One region of the Mesorhizobium sp. WSM4819 genome, then DNA from elsewhere that is predicted to be linked to it. Evidence: predicted binding sites of a transcription regulator. Region 1 holds the regulator's gene; the other holds the start of a gene.
The links. Region 1 encodes PhoB, which activates phosphate uptake and scavenging genes when phosphate is short. Its sites were predicted from a motif close to TGTCATNNANCTGTCAT; they were not measured.
Positions count from the first base shown of each region.

Region 2: the regulator PhoB is predicted to act here: its motif matches at 3,564-3,580, upstream of phnC (phosphonate ABC transporter ATP-binding protein).

Region 1 covers NZ_JBVVQO010000035.1:55,709-71,904, reverse strand. The annotation lists gene AC0L18_RS25610 (hypothetical protein) at 1-205, shown strand, start outside; gene AC0L18_RS25605 (YMGG-like glycine zipper-containing protein) at 287-529, shown strand; gene AC0L18_RS25600 (CHASE domain-containing protein) at 653-2,296, opposite strand; gene AC0L18_RS25595 (ATP-binding cassette domain-containing protein) at 2,409-3,203, opposite strand; gene AC0L18_RS25590 (sugar ABC transporter permease) at 3,297-4,616, opposite strand; gene xylF (D-xylose ABC transporter substrate-binding protein) at 4,757-5,797, opposite strand; gene AC0L18_RS25580 (ROK family protein) at 6,063-7,310, shown strand; gene phoB (phosphate regulon transcriptional regulator PhoB) at 7,442-8,131, opposite strand; gene phoU (phosphate signaling complex protein PhoU) at 8,148-8,855, opposite strand; gene pstB (phosphate ABC transporter ATP-binding protein PstB) at 8,891-9,706, opposite strand; gene pstA (phosphate ABC transporter permease PstA) at 9,719-11,332, opposite strand; gene pstC (phosphate ABC transporter permease subunit PstC) at 11,325-12,713, opposite strand; gene AC0L18_RS25550 (PstS family phosphate ABC transporter substrate-binding protein) at 12,833-13,837, opposite strand; gene AC0L18_RS25545 (hypothetical protein) at 14,616-14,978, shown strand; partial or broken gene AC0L18_RS25540 (hypothetical protein) at 15,299-15,533, shown strand; gene AC0L18_RS25535 (hypothetical protein) at 16,067-16,196, shown strand, end outside.
Region 2 covers NZ_JBVVQO010000016.1:75,192-79,985, forward strand. The annotation lists gene AC0L18_RS16620 (carbon-phosphorus lyase complex subunit) at 1-422, shown strand, start outside; gene AC0L18_RS16625 (alpha-D-ribose 1-methylphosphonate 5-phosphate C-P-lyase PhnJ) at 419-1,330, shown strand; gene phnK (phosphonate C-P lyase system protein PhnK) at 1,327-2,103, shown strand; gene phnL (phosphonate C-P lyase system protein PhnL) at 2,106-2,813, shown strand; gene AC0L18_RS16640 (DapH/DapD/GlmU-related protein) at 2,810-3,430, shown strand; gene phnC (phosphonate ABC transporter ATP-binding protein) at 3,652-4,509, shown strand; gene phnD (phosphonate ABC transporter substrate-binding protein) at 4,670-4,794, shown strand, end outside.

The DNA.
Region 1 (16,196 bases):
GTTTGCCATGGGCGATGTGCAGGGTCAGGCTCCGCGCATCATTGCCAAATGCCTTTCCGTCGATCCGGCACTTGAGGATGATTACGACCAGATCGTCTGGAACGTGCGCCCGGACGGCACGCTCGACGCTTCCGTGGAGATTTCCGACCTCGAGCTCGCCTCGAGCGGCGCGCGCCCCGAAAAAGATTCTCTTAGCCAACAATGAAATCGAGCAGGGCAAAACGCTTTTTCGCGTGATAAATGACGGGCGGAGCTACAAGTGAGGACAAAGGCGAGGAGTGACCCTATGCGGAAGATGATTATTGCCATGGTTGCCGCAATCGCGGTCAGCGGTTGCAGCACCACCGAGCAGGATGTCGGCGTCGGCGCCGGTGTCGGCGCTCTGGCCGGCGGCCTGATTGACGGCGGCAAGGGTGCGCTGGTGGGCGCAGCCATCGGTGCCGGTACCGGCCTGCTGGTGCGCAACCTGCGCAATGGCTATTGCCAGTACCGCGACAACCGTGGCCGTCTGTTTACGGCGCGCTGCTGATCCGTTTCAAACGCAAGAGGCATTGGAAGCGGAGACCGGACGAGCCGGTCTCTGTTTACTTGGCCGTTTATTTGGGGCGCTGCATTTGGGCGACTTCGAAAACGCTCGGTTTGCGCCAGCCTTTCAGTCCGACAGCGGGATCCTGATTTCCACCCTCAGCCCGCCATCGTGAAAATCGCGATTGATCGTACCGCGCAATTCGCGCGTCACGTTCAAATCGATCAACTTGGTGCCAAAACCGGTCTTGACAGGTGCTTCGAGTTTCTTCTGGCCGGCTTCGCGCCAGTTGAGAACCAGCGTCCGGCCGCTCCTGTGGCCTTCGACCGACCAGTCGACCTTGAGCGACCAGTCGCCGTTCCTGGTAATGGCCGAATTGCCGGTTTCGCCATATTTCAGCGCGTTCGTCGCCAGTTCGTGAAAGGTCAGGCCGAGCGCTTGCGTCGTCGTCTCGTCGAGCAACACCTCTGGCCCCGACAATATCCCGTCGGGAAGCTCCTTGCCGAACACCTGGCCAAGCTCGATGCGCAAGAGATCGCCAAGATCGGCCTTCTGCCAGCGCGAGCGCGTCAGCATGTCCTGGGATGCCGCCATCGCTTGCAGCCGGGCCGAAAAGGAGGACGAGAACTCGTTGACGTCGGTGGCGTGCGACGCCGTCTGGCGCGCGATCGCCAGCACCCGCGTGATCGAGTTCTTGATGCGGTGCTTCATCTCCTGCAGCATCAGGTCTTTTTCGAGCAGGCTTTTTTCCGTCGTCTCATGCAGCAGCGAGACCGCGTCATAGGCCCGCTCCTGATATCGGGCCACCAGCGCGATCGTTCCGGCGAGCAGCAGTCCGAACAGGCCGAGCATCACCGGAATGGCGCGCGAGGAAGGTTGCGAGAAGGCGCTTGTCGGCCTGAACAGGACCGTCCATGGACGTCCGGCGATGGTGAGTTCGCGAGAAACCAGCAACCTGTCGCCGAAGCTCGACGCCGGCGGCGTTTCCGACTGGAACAAAAGATGGTCGGCATCCACCTTGCCGTCATAGATTTCGATGTTGACCGGCAGCAGCGGCGTCCGGCTGAGCGCGGTCTGGAACAGGTCGCGGGCGCGGAACGCCGCATAGAGAAAGCCTGTTGTCGACGATCTCGACGCATCGATGCCGTCCGCCGCGGTTTCGATGTTGAGCCGCACGAAAACCAGGAAGCCGGTGAAGGTCTGCGCAGCACCTGTTTCCTGGCCTAGCTGCACGCGCCCGCTTGCGTGCTGCTGATTGTCGGCCATCGCCCTTTCGATCGCCTCGCGCCGCGCCGGTTCGGTGAACATGTCGTAGCCGATGCCGGATTGATTGGAAGGATCCAGTGGCTCGAACAGCGTGATGGGCGCACGCCATGGCAGCGTTGTCGTGGCCGGATAGATCGCATCGCTGACGCCATAGTCGTGCTGGATGGCACGCTCGACCGCCGCCTCGTCGCCGGCTCTCACCAGCCGGAGAAAGCCGATGCCGCGCAGGCCGGCGAAATTGTCGTTGATACCCAGCGCATCGAAGAACGCCTTGAACTCGCTCCGCGAAATGTCACCATTGCGAGCCTCGAACAGTGCGTGTGTCGATCGCAGCATCGACAGATGCAGGTCGATGCGGCTATCGATCCGGTTGAGGGCGTCGTCCGCCGTCGCCTCGAATTTGATGCGCGCCGCTTCCTGCGTGGCGAAATAGGCGAATCCCGCCATTGTCAGGCTGATCAGCGCGACGGCGATGAAAGCGACGATCGGGAAGAACTTCTTCAAGCTGCGGCTGCGACCCATGGTTCCCCATCTTATGGGCAAGTCCCCGTGGCAACACAATGGCGCGGCCAAACCATCATGACGGCTGGCACACACATGACAGGTATTTGGCGCTTCAGGCGGCGATCTTCAGCGCGCCTGGTCCCGGAATGGCGCCGGGCGGGCACTTGCCCAGAATGATCATGCCGAGCACCTCGTCCTGGGTCACGTCGCCGGTGCGCGCCGTGCCAACGACCCGACCATTCTTCATGACGCAGACGCGGTCGGCAAGCTCGAACACATCGTGGATGTCATGGCTGATCAGGAAGATGCCGATGCCGTCGGCCTTGAGCTGCATGACCAGTTCGCCGACCTGCGCCGTTTCCTGCGGTCCCAGCGCCGCCGTCGGCTCATCCATGATCAGGATGCGGGCGTTGAACAGGATGGCGCGCGCGATCGCCACCGACTGCCGCTGGCCGCCCGAAAGTTTGACCACCGGTTCCTTGAAGCGCTGGAAGCGGGGATTGAGCCTGCCCATCACCTTGCGCGCCTCGGCCTCCATTGCGCCATCGTCGAGCGTGCCCCAGCCGGTCATCAGTTCGCGGCCGAGGAACAGGTTGGCGGCGGCGTCGACATTGTCGGCGAGCGCCAGCGTCTGGTAGATCGTCTCGATGCCGTATTTCTTGGCGTCGCGCGGATTAGCGATCGAAGCCTCCTCGCCATTGACGAAGATCTGGCCCGAATCGCGCTTGTAGGCGCCGGACAGGATCTTGATCAGCGTCGACTTTCCCGCACCGTTGTGGCCGAGCAGCGCCACGACCTCGCCCGGGAAAAGGTCGATCGACGCATCGTCGACGGCGCGAATGCCGCCGAAGGCAATCGAGATGTTGCGCATATCGATCAGTGGCGTGGGAGCAGTCGTGTCAGCCATGATCGTTCCTTTCCATGGTTTTGCCGAGCATGATGCTGGACCGAAACGGATGTCCACTTTTCGCTGACGCGGACCTTCGGCTCGGGATCATGCTCAGACCCGCTTGCGGTAGACTGTGTCGAGCCAGACGGCCACGACCAGCACGGCGCCGACGACGACGCTCTGAAGCGGCGAATCGATGCCGAGCAACACCATGCCGGACTGCAGCGACTGCATCAGAAGCGCGCCTAGCATGGCGCCGAGCACCGTGCCGGAGCCGCCGGCCAGCGACGTGCCGCCGATGACGGCTGCTGCGATGACCAAGAGTTCGTCCAGCGTGCCCAGCGCATTGGTCGCCGCATTGAGGCGGGCCGAAGCAATTGCCGCGCTGATCGCGGCCAGAACGCCCATGATCATGAACACTTTCATGGTCACCCAGCGCGTGTTGATGCCGGCGAGTTCCGCCGCTTCCGGGTTGCCGCCAATGGCAAAGACGTAGCGGCCGAAACGGGTGCGCCGGGTGATGAAGGTCATGACGATGCCGACTGCGACCGCGATCAGCACCGGTATGGCGATGCCATGGGCGATGAACAGCCCGCCTTCGGGGATGGTGATGCCGGTCCGCTGGGCGTATTGGCGAACGATGCCGATCGGCCAGGGATAGGAATTGGCGATCCAGACGGCGCCGAGGATGGCGGCGCAGGCGACAACACCAAGCAGGCTCTCCGCCCAGACCGGGCGCAACGGAAACTTGAAGCGCTTGCGCTGCGACCGGCCGTTGAGCAGCATCAAGGCGACGGCCACACAGGCGAGAATGCCGACGATCCAGCTCGCGGTCGCCCCAATCGAGCCACGCGGCCCGCCACCCATCAGCTGGAACGTGGCATCGAGCGGCGCGACCGTGCGCCCGCTCGTCATCAGCCACGCCATGCCGCGCCAGATCAGCAGGCCGCCCAGCGTCACGATGAAGGCCGGAACCTCGAGATAGGCGATGATGAAGCCCTGAAGCGCGCCGATCATCAGGCCGAGCGCCACGCCGGCAGCCAATGCGATGACCCATATCCAGGGATTTCCAAGCTGGAATCCCATGACGCGGACGAGGAATTCTGCCTGGGCAACGCCCATCACCATGCCGATCACGCCTTCGACGGAGCCGACCGAAAGATCGATGTTGCGCATCACGATGACCAGCACCATGCCGGTCGCCATGATCGCGACCGAGGAAGTCTGCACCGACAGGTTCCAGAGATTGCGCGGCGTGAGGAAAAGCCCACCCGACAGGATGTGGATTCCAACCCAGATGATCATCAGCGCGCCGACCATGCCGAGCATGCGTATGTCGAGCTCGGTTGCCTTGAGGAAGCGGCCGAAGGGGCTGAGCGCGGATTCACGCGCCCGATCGGCAGCCGGCGTGTTGGAAGTCGTGTCGGTCATGATGTCCTCCCACCGTTGCCGTCTGCCGCGGATGCCGGAAGCAGCATAAACGTTACCCGCGAGACGCGGGAAAACAACTCTTTTGAAAAAAACGCCGCGGCGTGAAACCGCGGCGTCTCAGGTTTTTTGGCGAAAGCGGATCAGTTGCAGACCGGTACAGTGCCCGCTGCCACGCCGGCGCAGACCTCTTCCTGCTGGATCCAGCCGGCGTCGATGACGACGTTGAGATTGTCCCTGGTGATGGCAATCGGCGTCAGGAACAGCGACTTGACGACATTGCCGCCGGGCGTGGTGAAGTCCTTGACGCCGGCAATATCTGTCATCGGCTTGCCGTCGGCCAGCTGCGAGGCGATCTCGGCAGCGTTCTTGCCGAGCTCGCGCGCGTCTTTCCACACCGAGACGGTCTGCGTGCCGAGCGCGATGCGGTTCAGCGCGGCATGGTCGCCGTCCTGGCCCGAAACCGGGACGGATCCGGCCAGTCCTTGCGCCGTCAGCGCCGCGACGACGCCACCGGCGGTGCCGTCATTGGCGGCAACCACCGCATCGACCTTGTTGTCGTTGGCGGTCAGGAACTGTTCCATGTTCTTCTGGGCGTTGGCGGGAAGCCAGCCGTCCGTATAAGCCTCGCCGACATTCTTGATCTTGCCGCTGTCGATGGCATCCTTGAGCACCTCCATGGAGCCGGCGAACAGGAAATCGGCATTAGGGTCGGCGCCCGAGCCCTTGATGAAGACGTAATTGCCTTCCGGCGCCACCTTGAACACTTCGCGGGCCTGCATGCGGCCGACTTCCTGGTTGTCGAAGGTCAGATAGAAGACGTCCTTGTTCTCGATCAGCCGGTCATAGCCGACGACCGGAATGCCTTCGTCCAGCGCCTTCTGCACCGCCGGACCGATGGCCGAGGCATCCTGCGCAAGGATGATCAGCGCGTTGGCGCCCTGCGAGATCAGGCTCTCGACGTCGGTCAACTGCTTGCCGGGATTGGACTGCGCGTCAGCGGAGATATATTTGTCGCCGGCGGCATCGATCGCCGCCTTCATGGCGGCTTCGTCGGTCTTCCAACGCTCTTCCTGGAAGTTCGACCACGAAACGCCAATGACCTTGTCCTTGGCCTGCGCGGCCGACGCGAGCGTCAGCGACATGGCGACCCCCGCCAGAATGGCGGCTGCGAATCTCTTCATGATATTCCTCCCTGCGCCGCGTAGGGCGCGACCAACTGGCCCGAAGGCCGGCACAAAGGCTCCTATTTTTTCGAGCCTCGAAAAAATACTGGTCCAACGCCGAAGCACTGTCAACACCAATTCTGATGGATTTTGACGTCCTGTCGGTCTTTTTTTCGAGGCTCGGAATAATAATGACAGCCCCTTCTGCTTCTGCCAGTATTTGTCGGACATTACCGACGGCTTCCGATTCATGAGCGGCCGCGGCGATGAGGAGGAACAAAAAATGTCGGTGGGAATCCGTCATGACGATCTGCGCCGGCGCAACCGGGCGATGGTGATTTCGGCCGTGCGCCGCGCAGGCCAGCCGTCGCGGACCGAGATTGCCGCGACCACCGGCCTTAGCCATTCGACCATATCGGCGATATCTGCCGACCTGATCCAGGAAGGCATCCTGGCCGAGAGCAAGGCGAGCGAGACGGTTTCGCTGAAACGCGGCCGGCCGCAGGTCGGCCTCAGCCTCAATCCGCAAGCCGCTGCGGTGTTGGCCGTCGTGTTGTCGCTGAATTTCCTGTCGGTCGCCGTCATCGATTATGCCGGACAAGTGGTCGCCGAGGAACAGCGCCGGCTGGACACGCTGACCATGTCGCGTGACGCGCTGATCGACGAATGTGTCGCCATCGTCCGGCGCCGGCTCGAAGATCCCGACCTCGATGTCCAAAGCGTCGCCCGCATCGCGCTGGCGATCCAGGGCATCACCGATTCCCACGCGCGCGCCATGTTGTGGTCGCCGATCACGCCGCAGACGAACATCGCCTTCGCCGACATTCTGGAACGCGAGTTCGGCATCCCGGCCATCATGGAGAACGACTGCAACATGATGGCCGTGGCGCTGCGCTGGCGCCATCCGGATCGCTACCGCGACGATTTCATCGCCATCCTGCTCTCGCACGGCATCGGTATGGGGCTGGTGCTGAAGGGCGAGCTGTTCACCGGCACCCACTCCTCAGGCGGCGAATTCGGCCACATGATCCATCGGCCGGGCGGCGCGCTTTGCCGCTGCGGGCGGCGCGGCTGCGTCGAGGCTTATGCCGGCAACTACGCCATCTGGCGCAACGCAAGGCTGTTGAGCGAGAACGCCGAGCCGGTCGCCGATGTCAGCGACGCCGACATGCGGGCCTTGGCGGCCCGGGCGCGCGAGATGGACGGACCGGAGCGCGAAGCCTACCGCAAGGCCGGCGAGGCGCTCGGCTTCGGGCTCGGCAGCCTGTTTGCGCTGATCGATCCTGCGCCGGTGGCCATGGTCGGCGCGAGCGCTGCCGCCTTCGACCTGATCGAGCCGGCCCTGCGCGCGGCCATCGCCCAGACCGCCGGCGGCCAGCATTCGGGTTCGATTTCCTTCGACACCGAGCCGAATGAGTTGCCGCTGATCCGCGAAGGCTGCGCCATGCGGGCGCTGAGCTTCGTCGATCAGGAGATTTTCGCGCCGAGCATCCAGGCACGAGCCGGCTCGGTCGGAAAGAACGTGGCTTGAATCCGAAGGCAGGGATTCCCGGGTCGCGACTTGGGGTGTGTTGAGATTCAGGTCAGGCCGAGTCGAGAATGGTGGGTTCCGAGAACCGGAGCGGAGCGTACTCTGGGGTACGCCGGAAGCGCAGGTATCAGCTAGTCTTCCCTGATCGCATAGCCGGCGCCACGGATGGTGCGGATGACATCGGGCATGCGACCATTGTTGACCGCCTTGCGCAACCGGCCGACATGGACGTCCACGGTGCGCTCGTCGATGTAGATCGTCTCGCCCCAGACATTGTCGAGCAACTGGCTGCGCGAGAAGACCCGACCCGGGTGCCGCATCATGAATTCGAGCAGCCGGAATTCGGTCGGCCCGAGCCGGATCTCGCTCTTCTTGCGATAGACCCGGTGCGATTCACGATCGAGCATGATGTCGCCGACCTTGAGCACGCTGGACAGCACTTCCGGCTTGGCGCGGCGCAGCAGCGCCTTGACCCTGGCCATGAATTCCGGTGTCGAGAACGGCTTGACCAGATAGTCGTCGGCTCCGGTCGAAAGGCCGCGCACCCGGTCGCTCTCCTCGCCGCGCGCGGTCAGCATGATGATCGGCAGCCGCTCGGTTTCGGGGCGCACCCGAAGCCGCCGGCAAAGCTCGATGCCGGAAACCGCCGGCACCATCCAGTCGAGCACCAAAAGATCGGGCACGTTTTCCTGCAGCCGGATTTCGGCCTCGTCGCCGCGCGTCACCACCTCGACCTGATAGCCTTCGGATTCCAGATTATAACGGAGGAGGACGCCCAGCGGCTCTTCATCCTCCACCACCATGATGCGCGGCGCGATCATCGGCCGGTCACTCCTGTCATGTCGCCGGCGCCGACATCGTCGTTTCGTCGAGCTTCGGGCGATCCGCCGGCAATTGCTGCCCGGTCACGACAAAGTAGGCGTTTTCGGCGATGTTGGTGACGTGATCGCCGATACGCTCGAGATTCTTGGCGCAGAACAGAAGGTGCGTGCAGGCGGTGATGTTGCGCGGATCCTCCATCATGTAGGTCAGGAGCTCGCGAAAAACCGCCGTGTATTTCACGTCGATCTTCTGGTCGTCGGCGCGCAGTTCCTTCAACGCGCCGGCATCGCGCGACACATAGTGCTCGACCACGCCGCGCAGCTGCACAAGAACGAGATCCGCCATCGCGTCAATACCGTGCGACAGATTATGCGGCGTCGCGCTCTGCCCGACTGCGCTGACCCGCTTGGCTATGTTCTTGGCCAGGTCGCCGATGCGCTCGAGATCGCCGGCCATGCGGATTGCGCCAACCACGGCGCGCAGATCCTGCGCCATCGGCTGCCGCTTGGCGATCAGCGTGATGGCGCTGTCGTCGAGCTCGCGCTGCCGCGCATCCATGATGGCGTCGTCCGAGACGACGCGCTGCGCCATCGCATTGTCCGACGCAAGCAGCGCGCGGATCGAGGCTGCGACCATTGCGGCGGCAAGCTCGTCCATGTCGCGGATCAGCCTGTCGATGTGCTCCAGTTCCTCGTCGAAAGATGCGACGGTGTGTTCACCCATGGTGCTGTCCTCGTGTTCGAAATTCGCCGGACCGCTCAGCCGAACCGGCCGGTGATATAGTCCTGGGTGCGCTTGTCGTCCGGGTTGGTGAACATCTTGTCGGTCGCGCCCTCCTCGACCAGATAGCCGAGATGGAACATCGCCGTGCGTTGCGACACGCGCGCCGCCTGCTGCATCGAATGGGTGACGATGACGATCGTATAGTTCTGGCGCAGTTCGTCGATCAGTTCCTCGACGCGGGCGGTGGCGATCGGATCGAGCGCCGAACAGGGCTCGTCCATCAGGATCACTTCCGGCGACACGGCGATGGCGCGCGCGATGCACAGGCGCTGCTGCTGTCCGCCGGACAGGCCGGTACCCGACTCGAGCAGGCGATCCTTGACCTCGTTGAACAGGCCGGCCTTCTTCAGGCTCGATTCGACGATGCCGTCCAACTCGGCTTTGGTCCTGGCAAGGCCGTGAATGCGCGGACCGTAGGCGACGTTTTCGTAGATCGACTTCGGAAACGGGTTCGGCTTCTGGAATACCATGCCGACGCGAGCTCGCAACTCGACGACATCGATTTTCGGATCGTAGACGTCCTCGCCGTCCAGCGTGATCTTGCCGCTCACCCGCGCGATATCGATGGTGTCATTCATTCGGTTCAGGCAACGCAGGAACGTCGACTTGCCGCAGCCCGATGGGCCGATCAACGCCGTCACCTGATGCTCGCGGACATCGAGATCGACGTCGAACAGTGCTCGCTTCTCGCCGTAGTGAACGGAGACCTTTTCGCCCTTCATCTTGATCGAAGGGGCGTTGGTTGTGCTGCTCAGTTTCTGCTCGACGCCGGCTTCCGTCATGATGTTCATATCCTCTACTCCTTACCAGCGCCGCTCGAAGCGCCTGCGCAGTATCACCGCGATGGCATTCATGATGACCAAAAACACCAGCAAAATCAAAATCGCCGCCGAAGTCTTCTGCTGGAACCCCGCTTCCGGGAAATCCGCCCACATGAATATCTGCACCGGCAGGATCGTTGCGGGATCGGTGAAGCCGCCGGGAATGTCGACGATGAAGGCGACCATGCCGATCATCAGCAACGGCGCGGTTTCGCCGAGCGCATGCGCCATTCCGAGGATGGTGCCGGTCATGATGCCCGGCATCGCCAACGGCAGGACGTGATGGAATACGGTCTGGACCTTGGACGCTCCGATGCCAAGCGCCGCCTCGCGGATCGACGGCGGCACGGCGCGCAGCGAAGCGCGCGAGGCGATAATGATGATCGGCAGGGTCATCAGCGCCAGCACCATGCCGCCGACCACCGGGGCTGAGCGCGGCATGCCGAAGAAATTCAGGAATACGGCAAGTCCAAGCAGGCCGAAGACGATCGAAGGCACCGCCGCCAGATTGTTGATATTCACTTCGATCATCGTCGTCAGCCGGTTCTTGGGCGCAAATTCCTCAAGATAGATCGCCGCTGAAACGCCGATCGGGAAGGCGATGGCGAGGGTTACGATCATGGTCAGGAACGATCCGACGACCGCGCCCCAGACACCGGCCAATTCCGGCTCGCGGCTTGCGCCGGTGAAGAAGAAGATCGAGTTGAACCGGCTTTCGATCAGGCCGGCGCTCTTCAGCGTGTCGAGCCAGACGATCACCTTGTCCGAAATCTTTCGCGATGCTTCCGGCGTCTCGATGACGCGCAGGAATGCCTGGCCGCTCGCGGCGGGCGCCGTGCTGTCCAGCGCCTCGATCACCGTGCCTTTTGCGATCACCGTGCCGTTGGCCGCAGGCGACAGCGAGGTCAGCTTGACCGTGCCGCCATTGAACGCGACCAGCAGCGACGACGCGCCGCTCGTCAGCGTAAACATGCCGTTTTCGCCCTCGGTCGCACCATGGCCGCGCGCCAGCGCCAGCATGGCATCGTCGCCGAAGGTCAGATCGATGTCGCCGCTGGTTCCCGAAGGCGTGACGCTTGTCGAAATCGCTTCGTCCGAACCGACGTCGGCAAGCAAACCCTTGAGATAGAGGTCGGCAAAATCGTCAAGTGGAACCGCATAGTCCACCGTTCCTCCGAGCATCCCCGGATCAGCCGCAATATCCTTGCGCAGGAACACGCCTGTGCCGGTGGAAATCAGCCCGCGCAGCAGGCGCTTGTCCTGGCGGCTCTTCACATCCGGAAATTTTGCCGTAAGCGCTTCCTGAGCGATGGCGTCGTAGTTCACTTCATCGAGTTTCGCCGGGTCGACCTTGGCCGCTGAAAGATCGATCGGCAGCGTCACATAGTTCTGCCGCAGCGCCGGAATCGCCTGCGTGACGATCGTCGACAGGAGCAGCACAAGGAACAAGCCGGCCAACGCGACAGCTGCAGCGCCAAGCCATTTGAACCATTTTTCCGTGCGGTAGCGGCCCTTCAGCCGCGCCTTCGCGGCATCGTCGGTATGAACGCTGACCGGCCGTCCGACGGCGCCGAATGACGAGATCGCATCAGTCATATTGCTCTCGGTATATCTGGACGACGCGCAAAGCGACGATGTTGAGGGTAAGCGTGATGCAGAACAGCACCAGGCCGAGTGCGAAAGCTGCAAGCGTCTTGGCGCTGTCGAACTCCTGGTCGCCCACCAGCAGCGTCACGATCTGCACGGTCACGGTGGTGACCGCTTCGAGCGGGTTTGCCGTGAGGTTTGCCGCCAGCCCCGCCGCCATGACCACGATCATCGTTTCGCCGATTGCGCGGCTGACGGCAAGCAGCATCGCCGAAACGATGCCCGGAAGGGCAGCGGGAAGGACCACCTTGCGGATGGTTTCCGACTTGGTCGCGCCGAGGCCGGCAGAACCGTCTCTCAGGGATTGCGGAACGGCGTTGATCACATCGTCGGAAAGCGAGGAAACGAAGGGAATGATCATGATACCCATGACCACGCCTGCGGCGAGCGCGGATTCAGATGCGACGTTGAGGCCCAGGCTTTCGCCGATACCGCGGAAGTAGGGCGCAACCGTCAGCGCGGCGAAGAAGCCGTAGACGACGGTCGGAATGCCGGCGAGGATTTCCAGAACCGGCTTTGCGACCGCGCGGACGCTTTTGGAGGCGTAATCCGAAAGGTAGATCGCAGCCATCAGCCCGATAGGCGCAGCCACCAGCATGGCGATGAAGGTGATGAGCAACGTGCCGGCAAAGAGCGGCACCATGCCAAAAATGTCCTCGTTGACCGCCCCGGCCTCGGCTCCCGCGCCGGTGAAGGCGCTCTGCGGCGACCAATGCGTGCCGAACAGGAACTTGTAGAACGGCACCTGTTGGAAGAACCGCAGCGACTCGAAGATAAGCGACAGGACGATGCCGATCGTCGTCAGGATCGCGACCACCGAACAGGCGATCAAGAATGCGCGAAGAACGCGCTCGACCACGTGGCGCGCCCGGTAGGCCTGTGCGATGCGTGAATAGGCCCAGTAAAATCCGGACGCGGAAAGCACGAGTGCGACGGTCCAGATGATCCAGGTGCTGGTCGCATGGACCGATTTGTAGAGGGCGGCGGCCGCCTCTTTCGTGGGGTCGGCGAAGCCGACAAGCCCGCCAAAGGCCATCGCGCGAGCGTCTCGGATGAAAGCTTCGACCTGCGGGACGCCCATTCCCGACAACTCGGAGGCGAAGCGGTCGGCAATGATCGACGATTCAATTCCCGGCGTCACCAGCGACCACAACACGATCGCAAGCAGCGCGGGACCGGCAGCAAAAAGCGCCAGAAACATGCCATGCTGGCCAGGCAGCGAATGCAGTCGCGCGACGTCGCCATTGACGCTGGCAATAGCGCGGGTCCGGCCGAGCCAATAGGCAGCAGCGGCCAGAACCACCAGAAGAACAACGAGATAACCGACCATGATTCGGGACGTCCCCTCGACCGCCGGTCATTCACCGGCTCAAAGCACGGGACCTAAGATCCCGCGCTTTGTGCTTTAGGATATGAGGGGTCAGAGCGGTAGGCTCGGACCCCGAAACATCAGGAGCCCATGCCCTTCAGGGCCTTGGCGTTGTCGGCCGACTTGGCGCGCTCGGCGTCCGGCAGCGGGATCAGGCCCTTGTCGGCCAGATAACCATCAGGACCCCATGCAGCATCCGAGGTGTACTCGGCGATGAACTCCTGCATGCCGGGGATGACACCGACATGCTCTTTTTTGGCATAGACAAAGAGCGAGCGGGAAACGCCGTAATCGCCGGATGCGATGTTCTCGAAAGTCGGCTCGACGCCGTCGACCTTGTGGCCCTGCAGCTTGTCGGCGTTCTGGTCAAGGAACGAGAAGCCAAAGACGCCAAAGGCATTGGGGTTGGCTTCCAGCTTCTGGACGATCAGATTGTCGTTTTCGCCGGCTTCGACAAAAGCGCCGTCTTCGCGGATCTCGCCGCAGCCCTTTTCATTAGCCGCCTTCACTTCTTCCTGGCAGGCCGCATCCATGACGAGTTCGACGAACGCATCGCGCGTGCCGGATGTCGGCGGCGGGCCAAGCACCTCGATCTTTGTCGCGGGAAGCGATGCATCGACATCCGACCAGTTCTTGTAGGGGTTGGGGACGACCTTGCCGTCAACAGCGACGTTCTTGGCGAGCGCCTTGAAAACCTGTTCCTTGGTCAGATCGACGACAGTCCCTGCCTTCGAGTTGGCCAGTACGATGCCGTCGAAGCCGACCTTGATTTCGACCGGCGTCACGCCGTTTGCCTTGCAGGTTTTAAGCTCGCTGTCCTTGATGGCGCGCGAGGCATTGGTGAAGTCGGCGGTATTTTCGCCGACGCCCTGGCAAAACAGCTTCATGCCGCCGCCGGTGCCAGTCGACTCGACGACCGGGGTCTTGATCTTTCCGCTCTGGCCGAGCTTTTCAGCGACAGCCGTCGTGAAGGGGAACACTGTGGACGAACCAACGATTTGAATCTGGTCGCGCGCGGCGGCATAACCAGCCGACGCGGCGAGCGCAAGCGCCGCGGCCGACGCCGTAAGGAGGAATTTCTTCATGTGGCCTGCTCCTGTTCGGAAAAATGGTCTCTCGGCGCCATTCCTTCGGCGCCCGCTGAGGCCATAGCCCCCGATTATTACAGTCACATGACAGTTTGATGTCAGCCCGGTAACCGCCGCACAGCCCTGTCAAAAGGAAGGGCCGCGGGTCTCGCCGGTACAGCCGTGGTTTGCCGCTGGAATCAGCAGCTTGCGCGAATTGCGGCCGGCATTTGCCTGGACGGGCGAACAATTGGCGCCGAAAAAGAAAATCCGGGCGGGAGCGCGTTGCATGCGGCCAAGGAGGTCATGGCCGTGCCATCGCCGAAGCAGGTCCGTTGGGGTAAATCTGACCCTGCTTCTTGCCGGCGGTCGCTGCTCCCGCCCGTAACTGGAGGAGCGGAACTCGAATGCGCTTATTGTTCCAACCGGACGCATGCTTTGGTATGGTGCGATCGCACCATAGTCTTGTCGCAACGCGTCGCCGAATCGGCTGGACCCGACAGGCTGACGTGGCTATGCCGCGCGTGGATTTCCCCGTCCGCGGACCTTTTCGAGCAAGACGCCGCCTGGGGCTAATGGGCTTAGGGCTGATGGGCTTGGGCAGGCAATCGTCCATGCCCGCCCCCAATCGCGCCAAAGTCGCGCCAGGGACGCTGCGGCACTTTGATTTTTGCGCATGATCCCCAGCGAAATCGATTCCGATTCTCCGGGTCATGCGCTAGCCTTGCCCGCAGTGTATTCCGACGGTTGTCGGTAGAACCGAAGCCGCGTTATAAATCCCGCAAGGGTGTTGCCGATGTTGCGACGGATCCTGCCTTTTTTCGTGTGCCCGATGCTGCTGCTAGGGGGCGGCTGCTCGCGCAGCTACGACGGCACCGTCGTCATTCCAAGGCCGCTCGATGTCCGGCGGTTCTGGGACCGGCCGCAGCAGCAGGCGCAAGCCGAACAGCCGCAGTTGCTGCAGACCGATGTCTTTCCTGCGGCGCCCGAAACGCCGGAAACAGCGGCGGCCCGCAAAATCGGCACCTCCGCGGCGCCGAGGAGGAAAATCGCCAGGATTGCCAAACAGCCGCCGATGCCGTCATCCGAGCCGGCGAAACCGCTCACCTGCAGGAACGTCAGCCAACCCGGAAAACGGGTCCGCATGGTCTGCGAATAGCCAGCCGGCATTCAAGCGCTGGCAGCTAAAAGGTGCGCGCCCCGAAAAAATGTTGCTGCGCAGCTGCCGCAGCGGTTCGGTCCGCGCAGGCCGAGAGCATGAGCCGACTGGTGGGTTTCGGGCTGCCTGATCGGCGTTGCCGGCAGCCGCGTTGAACCTTATCCGGCCTTCGACGTTAAACAGCCATTGCAACGCCGCGCGTCGCTTTGGACGCACAAACCATGCTGTGGCGTTCGCATGGTCCTTTCCGAACCGAAGGGCAGCGGAGCAGAGATCGATCCCGATCCCTTGGCGCTGGATGGTCAAAGGAGACCGAACACATGTCGATTCACTTCAATGTCTCGGAACTCACCAAAAATCTGTTTCAATCGCCCAGAAACCTGTTTCACCCACTGACACTGGACCATGAGCGCGCGCCGAGACCCCTCAGCTGAGCAAAGACTTTTGCTGGAATGCTATTTGGCCGGTCAGATTCCGGAATCGGCCTGGAGCGACTACGTCTTCGAGACGCCGGAATTGGCACGCCATGTGGATGCGAGACGCGGGCAACACTGATATCTGGTGAACCGGTCCGATCGCTCGAGGTGACGCCACCGAACAACGCTTGGCTGAATCGGCGGCCCGATCAGCGTGCCGTTGCGCTTGAAGCCGCGGCTTCCCGGGAACAATAGCCCTCGAGACAAAAAGGCCGGCACATGGCCGACCTTTCCTTCCACCTCGACCGCGCCAGTACATCCGTGGTCACGGGTTGGAGGTGAATTGCCGACCAGTAGATAGGGATTTGGTTAACGAATCCTTAACCGACGAGAACCGCTCGTCGACGCGTCGTGGCCACTCTGATTGCGTCTTCGTGATCAGTGCAGAAAGTCGTCTTTAATTACGGCACATATTATTAATCGTCATACACCAACGTGTTAGCGTATGAGGCATATCGAAGATGCATGTCGCGCAAAAGCATGCCCTCGGGCCTGACCCGAGGCTGCGCAGCGTTTTTGCGATTACGACATGCATAAAAACAAGAACTTAAAGCGCGTCGCATTGGATCCGTTCAGCCGCAGCGCGCTTTAGCCTATTCTGGAAGTCGACTTATGGCCGTGCTTGGCGCTCTCCCTCCTGGCGTTCGCTGTCGACCAATTCGCGAAGCAGATTGGCAAGGAGTGGTCGACTGCCTGTGCCGGGGGTTTCCGAAGCGTGACCAAAGTTACTGGATACAGGCGC
Region 2 (4,794 bases), on a different contig from region 1:
GCGAGGTCGAGCTGGAACTCGACGTGCCGGAGCTGCCTTTCGCCGTACCTCTCGGTTCTGCGCGTGTCACCGAGTGCCAGATGGTCAACCAGTTCAAGGGCTCGGCCAAGGCGCCGCCGCAATTCACCCGCGGCTACGGCCTCGTCTTCGGCCAGAGCGAGCGCAAGGCGATGGCCATGGCGCTCTGCGACCGCGCGCTTCGCGCAACCGAACTCGGCGAAGATGTCGTCGCCGCTGCCCAGGACGAGGAATTCGTCATCTCGCATTCCGACAATGTCCAGGCGACCGGCTTCGTCGAGCATCTGAAGCTGCCGCACTATGTCGACTTCCAGGCCGAGCTTGACCTGGTGCGCCGCATGCGCGCCGAGCACGACGCCAGCGAGAATGGCAAGATGGAAGAAAAAAGGGAGGCCGCGGAATGACCGCACAACCGACCGACATCGCCACCTACAACTTCGCCTATCTCGACGAACAGACCAAGCGGATGATCCGCCGCGCGATCCTCAAGGGCATCGCCATTCCCGGCTATCAGGTGCCGTTCGCCTCGCGCGAAATGCCGATGCCCTATGGCTGGGGCACCGGCGGCGTCCAGGTTACCGCTTCGATCATCGGCCCCGACGATGTGCTGAAGGTCATCGACCAGGGCGCCGACGATACCACCAATGCGGTTTCGATCCGCGCCTTCTTCAAGAAGGTCGCAAATGTCGCCGTCACCACCGACACGGCGAAGGCGACCATCATCCAGACCCGCCACCGCATCCCCGAGCACCCGCTGACCGCAGGCCAGGTGCTGGTCTATCAGGTGCCGATTCCCGAGCCGCTGCGCTTCCTCGAGCCGCGCGAGACGGAAACGCGCAAAATGCATGCGCTGGAGGAATACGGCCTCATGCATGTAAAACTCTACGAAGACATCGCCCGGCACGGCCGCATCGCCACCACCTATGCCTACCCGGTCAAGGTGGAGGGTCGCTATGTGATGGACCCGTCGCCGACGCCGAAGTTCGATAACCCGAAAATGCACCGTTCGCCGGCCCTGCAACTGTTCGGTGCCGGCCGCGAAAAGCGCATCTATGCGCTGCCGCCTTTCACTGACGTAGTCAGCCTCGACTTCGAGGACCATCCGTTCGAGGTGCAGACCTTCGACCAGCCCTGCGCACTGTGCGCGGCCGAAAACGTCTATCTCGACGAGGTCATCCTCGACGACCATGGCGGCCACATGTTCGTCTGCTCCGATACCGACCATTGCGAGAAGCGGCGCGAGCAAGGCCATCACGGCCACCTTGCGCCTGAAACCCCTCCTGCCCTGGAAAAAACGGAGCCGGCGCAATGACCGACGAGCCGCTGCTGCGCGTTTCCGCGCTGTCCAAGTTCTACGGTTCGCGCATAGGTTGCGAGAACGTCAGCTTCGACCTGTGGCCGGGCGAGGTGCTGGCAGTGGTCGGCGAATCCGGATCCGGCAAGACGACGCTGCTCAACTGCCTGTCGACCAGATTGCTGCCGAGCTCCGGCACCGCCAGCTACCGCATGCGCGACGGCCAGTTCCGCGAGCTTTACCGCATGAGCGAGGCCGAGCGCCGCTTCCTGATGCGCACCGACTGGGGTTTTGTCCATCAGAACCCCGCCGACGGGCTGCGCATGACGGTTTCGGCCGGCGCCAATGTCGGCGAGCGGCTGATGGCGGTCGGCGATCGCCACTATGGCAAAATCCGCGCTACCGCCGTCGACTGGCTGTCGCGCGTCGAGATCGACGAGGACCGTATCGACGACGAACCGCGCGCCTTTTCCGGCGGCATGCGCCAGCGCCTGCAGATCGCCCGCAACCTCGTCACCGGGCCGCGGCTGGTGTTCATGGACGAGCCGACCGGCGGCCTCGACGTTTCCGTGCAGGCGCGCCTGCTCGACCTGTTGCGCGGCCTGGTCACCGATCTCGGTCTCGCGGCGATCGTCGTCACCCACGACCTTGCGGTGGCGCGTCTGCTGTCGCAACGCATGATGGTGATGAAGGACGGCCGCGTCGTCGAAAGCGGCCTCACCGACCGCGTGCTTGACGATCCCCGCGCGCCCTACACCCAGCTTCTCGTTTCTTCCATTCTGCAGGTGTGATCATGGCAACCCCGCTCGTCGTCTCCGATGTCGCCAAGAGCTTCACCATGCATCTGCGTGACGGCATCAGATTGCCGGTCGTCGCCGGCGTGTCGTTCTCGATCAGGAGCGGCGAATGCGCCGTGCTCGGCGGCCCCTCCGGCGCCGGCAAGAGCTCGATCCTGAAGATGCTCTACGGCAACTATGCCGTCGATGCAGGCCAGATCATCGTCCAGCACGAGGACGGGCTCATCGATCTGGCGACGGCCAGCCCACGCACCGTGTTTGCCGTGCGCCGCCTCACGATCGGCTATGTCAGCCAGTTCCTGCGCACAGTGCCGCGCGTCTCGGCGCTGGATGTCGTCGCCGAACCGCTGGTCGAGCGCGGCGAGGACCGTGAGATTGCGCGCGACAAGGCACGCGCCTTGCTGGCGCAACTCAACCTGCCGGAAAAGCTCTGGGCACTGCCGCCGGCGACCTTTTCCGGCGGCGAGCAGCAGCGCGTCAACATCGCGCGCGGCTTCATCACCGAGCACCCGATCCTGCTGCTCGACGAGCCGACAGCCTCGCTCGACGCCAGCAACCGCGACGTGGTGATTGCGCTGATCGCGGCCAAGAAGGCGGCCGGCGTCGCCCTGCTTGGCATCTTCCACGATCACGACGTGCGCGAGGCAGTGGCCGACCGCGTCATCGACGTGACCGCTTTTGCCGCCGGGAAAATCGCCGCATGACCCGAAAACTGTCGGAAACGCCGCTGGTCCACGAAACGGCGGAAGTCGACAACTCGACGCTCGGCCGCTGGACCGAGATCGCCGAACGCTGCCGGCTTTCGGAAAGTACGCTCGGCGACTATTCCTACATGATGCAGGACTGCAGCGCCTGGTGCGCGACGATCGGCAAATTCGCCAACATCGCCGCCAGCGTGCGCATCAACGCCACCAACCATCCGACCTGGCGGCCGACGCTGCACCATTTCACCTATCGCGCCTCCGACTATTGGGACGACGCCGAGCACGAGAGCGAATTCTTTGCGCAGCGCCGCGCCAAACGGGCCACCATCGGCCACGACACCTGGCTTGGCCACGGCTCGACCATCCTGCCCGGCGTCAGCGTCGGCGACGGTGCGGCGGTCGGCGCCGGCGCCGTGGTGTCGAAGGACGTCGCGCCCTACACCATCGTCGGCGGCGTGCCGGCCAAACCGATCCGCGAACGCTTCGACCGCCGCACGGCGGAACGCTATCAGGCACTTGCCTGGTGGGATTGGGACCACGCCCGCCTGCGCGCCGCGCTCGACGATTTTCGCGCGCTTTCGGCGGAAGCATTTCTGGGAAAATACGGCAGTTGGTGAATGGTCAATAGTGGATGGCGGCAGGGAAGCCGTTCTTGTCACCATTCACCATTCACCATTCACCATTCACCATTCACTTGATCGAACTGCGGCCGCTGGCTCGCCCTTTCCAGCCTGTGGACGGTAACAAAACTGACATCAATCCGACACCGCGGTTTCACGCGGCTGCGCTAGCCAAGGCTAACAGACCTTCGAAACGCGACTGGACTGGAACTTTGCCTATGTCAGCAATCTCAGCCACGCTCGAAATCCGCGGCGTCACCCGTCGGTTTGGCAGGAACACCGCCGTCAGCAATGTCGACATCTCGATCCCTCACGGCCAGATGGTCGGCATCATCGGCCGCTCGGGCGCCGGCAAGTCGACGCTTTTGCGCATGATCAACCGCCTCATCGATCCGAGCCAGGGCTCGATTTTCTTTGACGGCGCCGAAGTCTCCAGCCTGCGCGGCTCGCTGCTCAGGCGCTGGCAGCGCGATTGCGCCATGATCTTTCAGCAATTCAACCTGGTGCCGCGTCTCGAAGTGCTGACCAATGTACTGCTCGGCCGGCTCAATCACCGCTCGACCGTTGTCAATCTGCTCGGTGTCTTCTCCCGCGAGGAACGGGCCGAGGCGATCGCAGCGCTCGAGCGTCTCGACATCGCCGGCACGGCGCTTCAGCCGGCCGGCACCTTGTCCGGCGGCCAGCAGCAGCGCGTCGCGATTGCCCGCGCCATGATGCAGCAGCCGAAAGTCATCCTCGCCGACGAGCCGATCGCCTCGCTCGACCCGCTCAACGCCAAGGTGGTGATGGATTCGCTGCAGGACATCAATCTGCGCGAGGGCCTCACCGTGGTCACCAATCTGCACACGCTGGATACCGCGCGCAACTATTGCAACCGCATCATCGGCATGGCCGCCGGCAAGGTGGTGTTCGACGGCCCGCCCGAAGAGCTCAATCGGGAGGCCTTGCGCATGGTCTATGGCGCCGACAGCAATGGCGGCGAAATCTCCGAGGCGATCACTTCGACCAGCGTCACCATCAAGCAAAAAATCGTCGCATCCGCCGGACCGCTCGAGCCCGCATTTCCCGGCTATTAGGTCCACGATCCGGCAAGTGGATACCGGTATACGAGTATACGAAAGCGGACGACGAAAGAGCGCCTGGACCGCCAGTCCGCATCAAGGCCGGGCATAACAAAGCGCCGTCAAAATTCGAACGCTGCCGGCGCGATGTCGGAACCAACAGGAGAGACGCGAAATGTTTAGAAAAATACTTTTCGGTGCCGTTTCCATCCTCGCCATGGCGGTGGGCGCGGTTCAGGCACAGGATCTGAAGGAATTCCGCGTCGGCATTTTGGGCGGCGAGAACGAAGCCGACCGCCT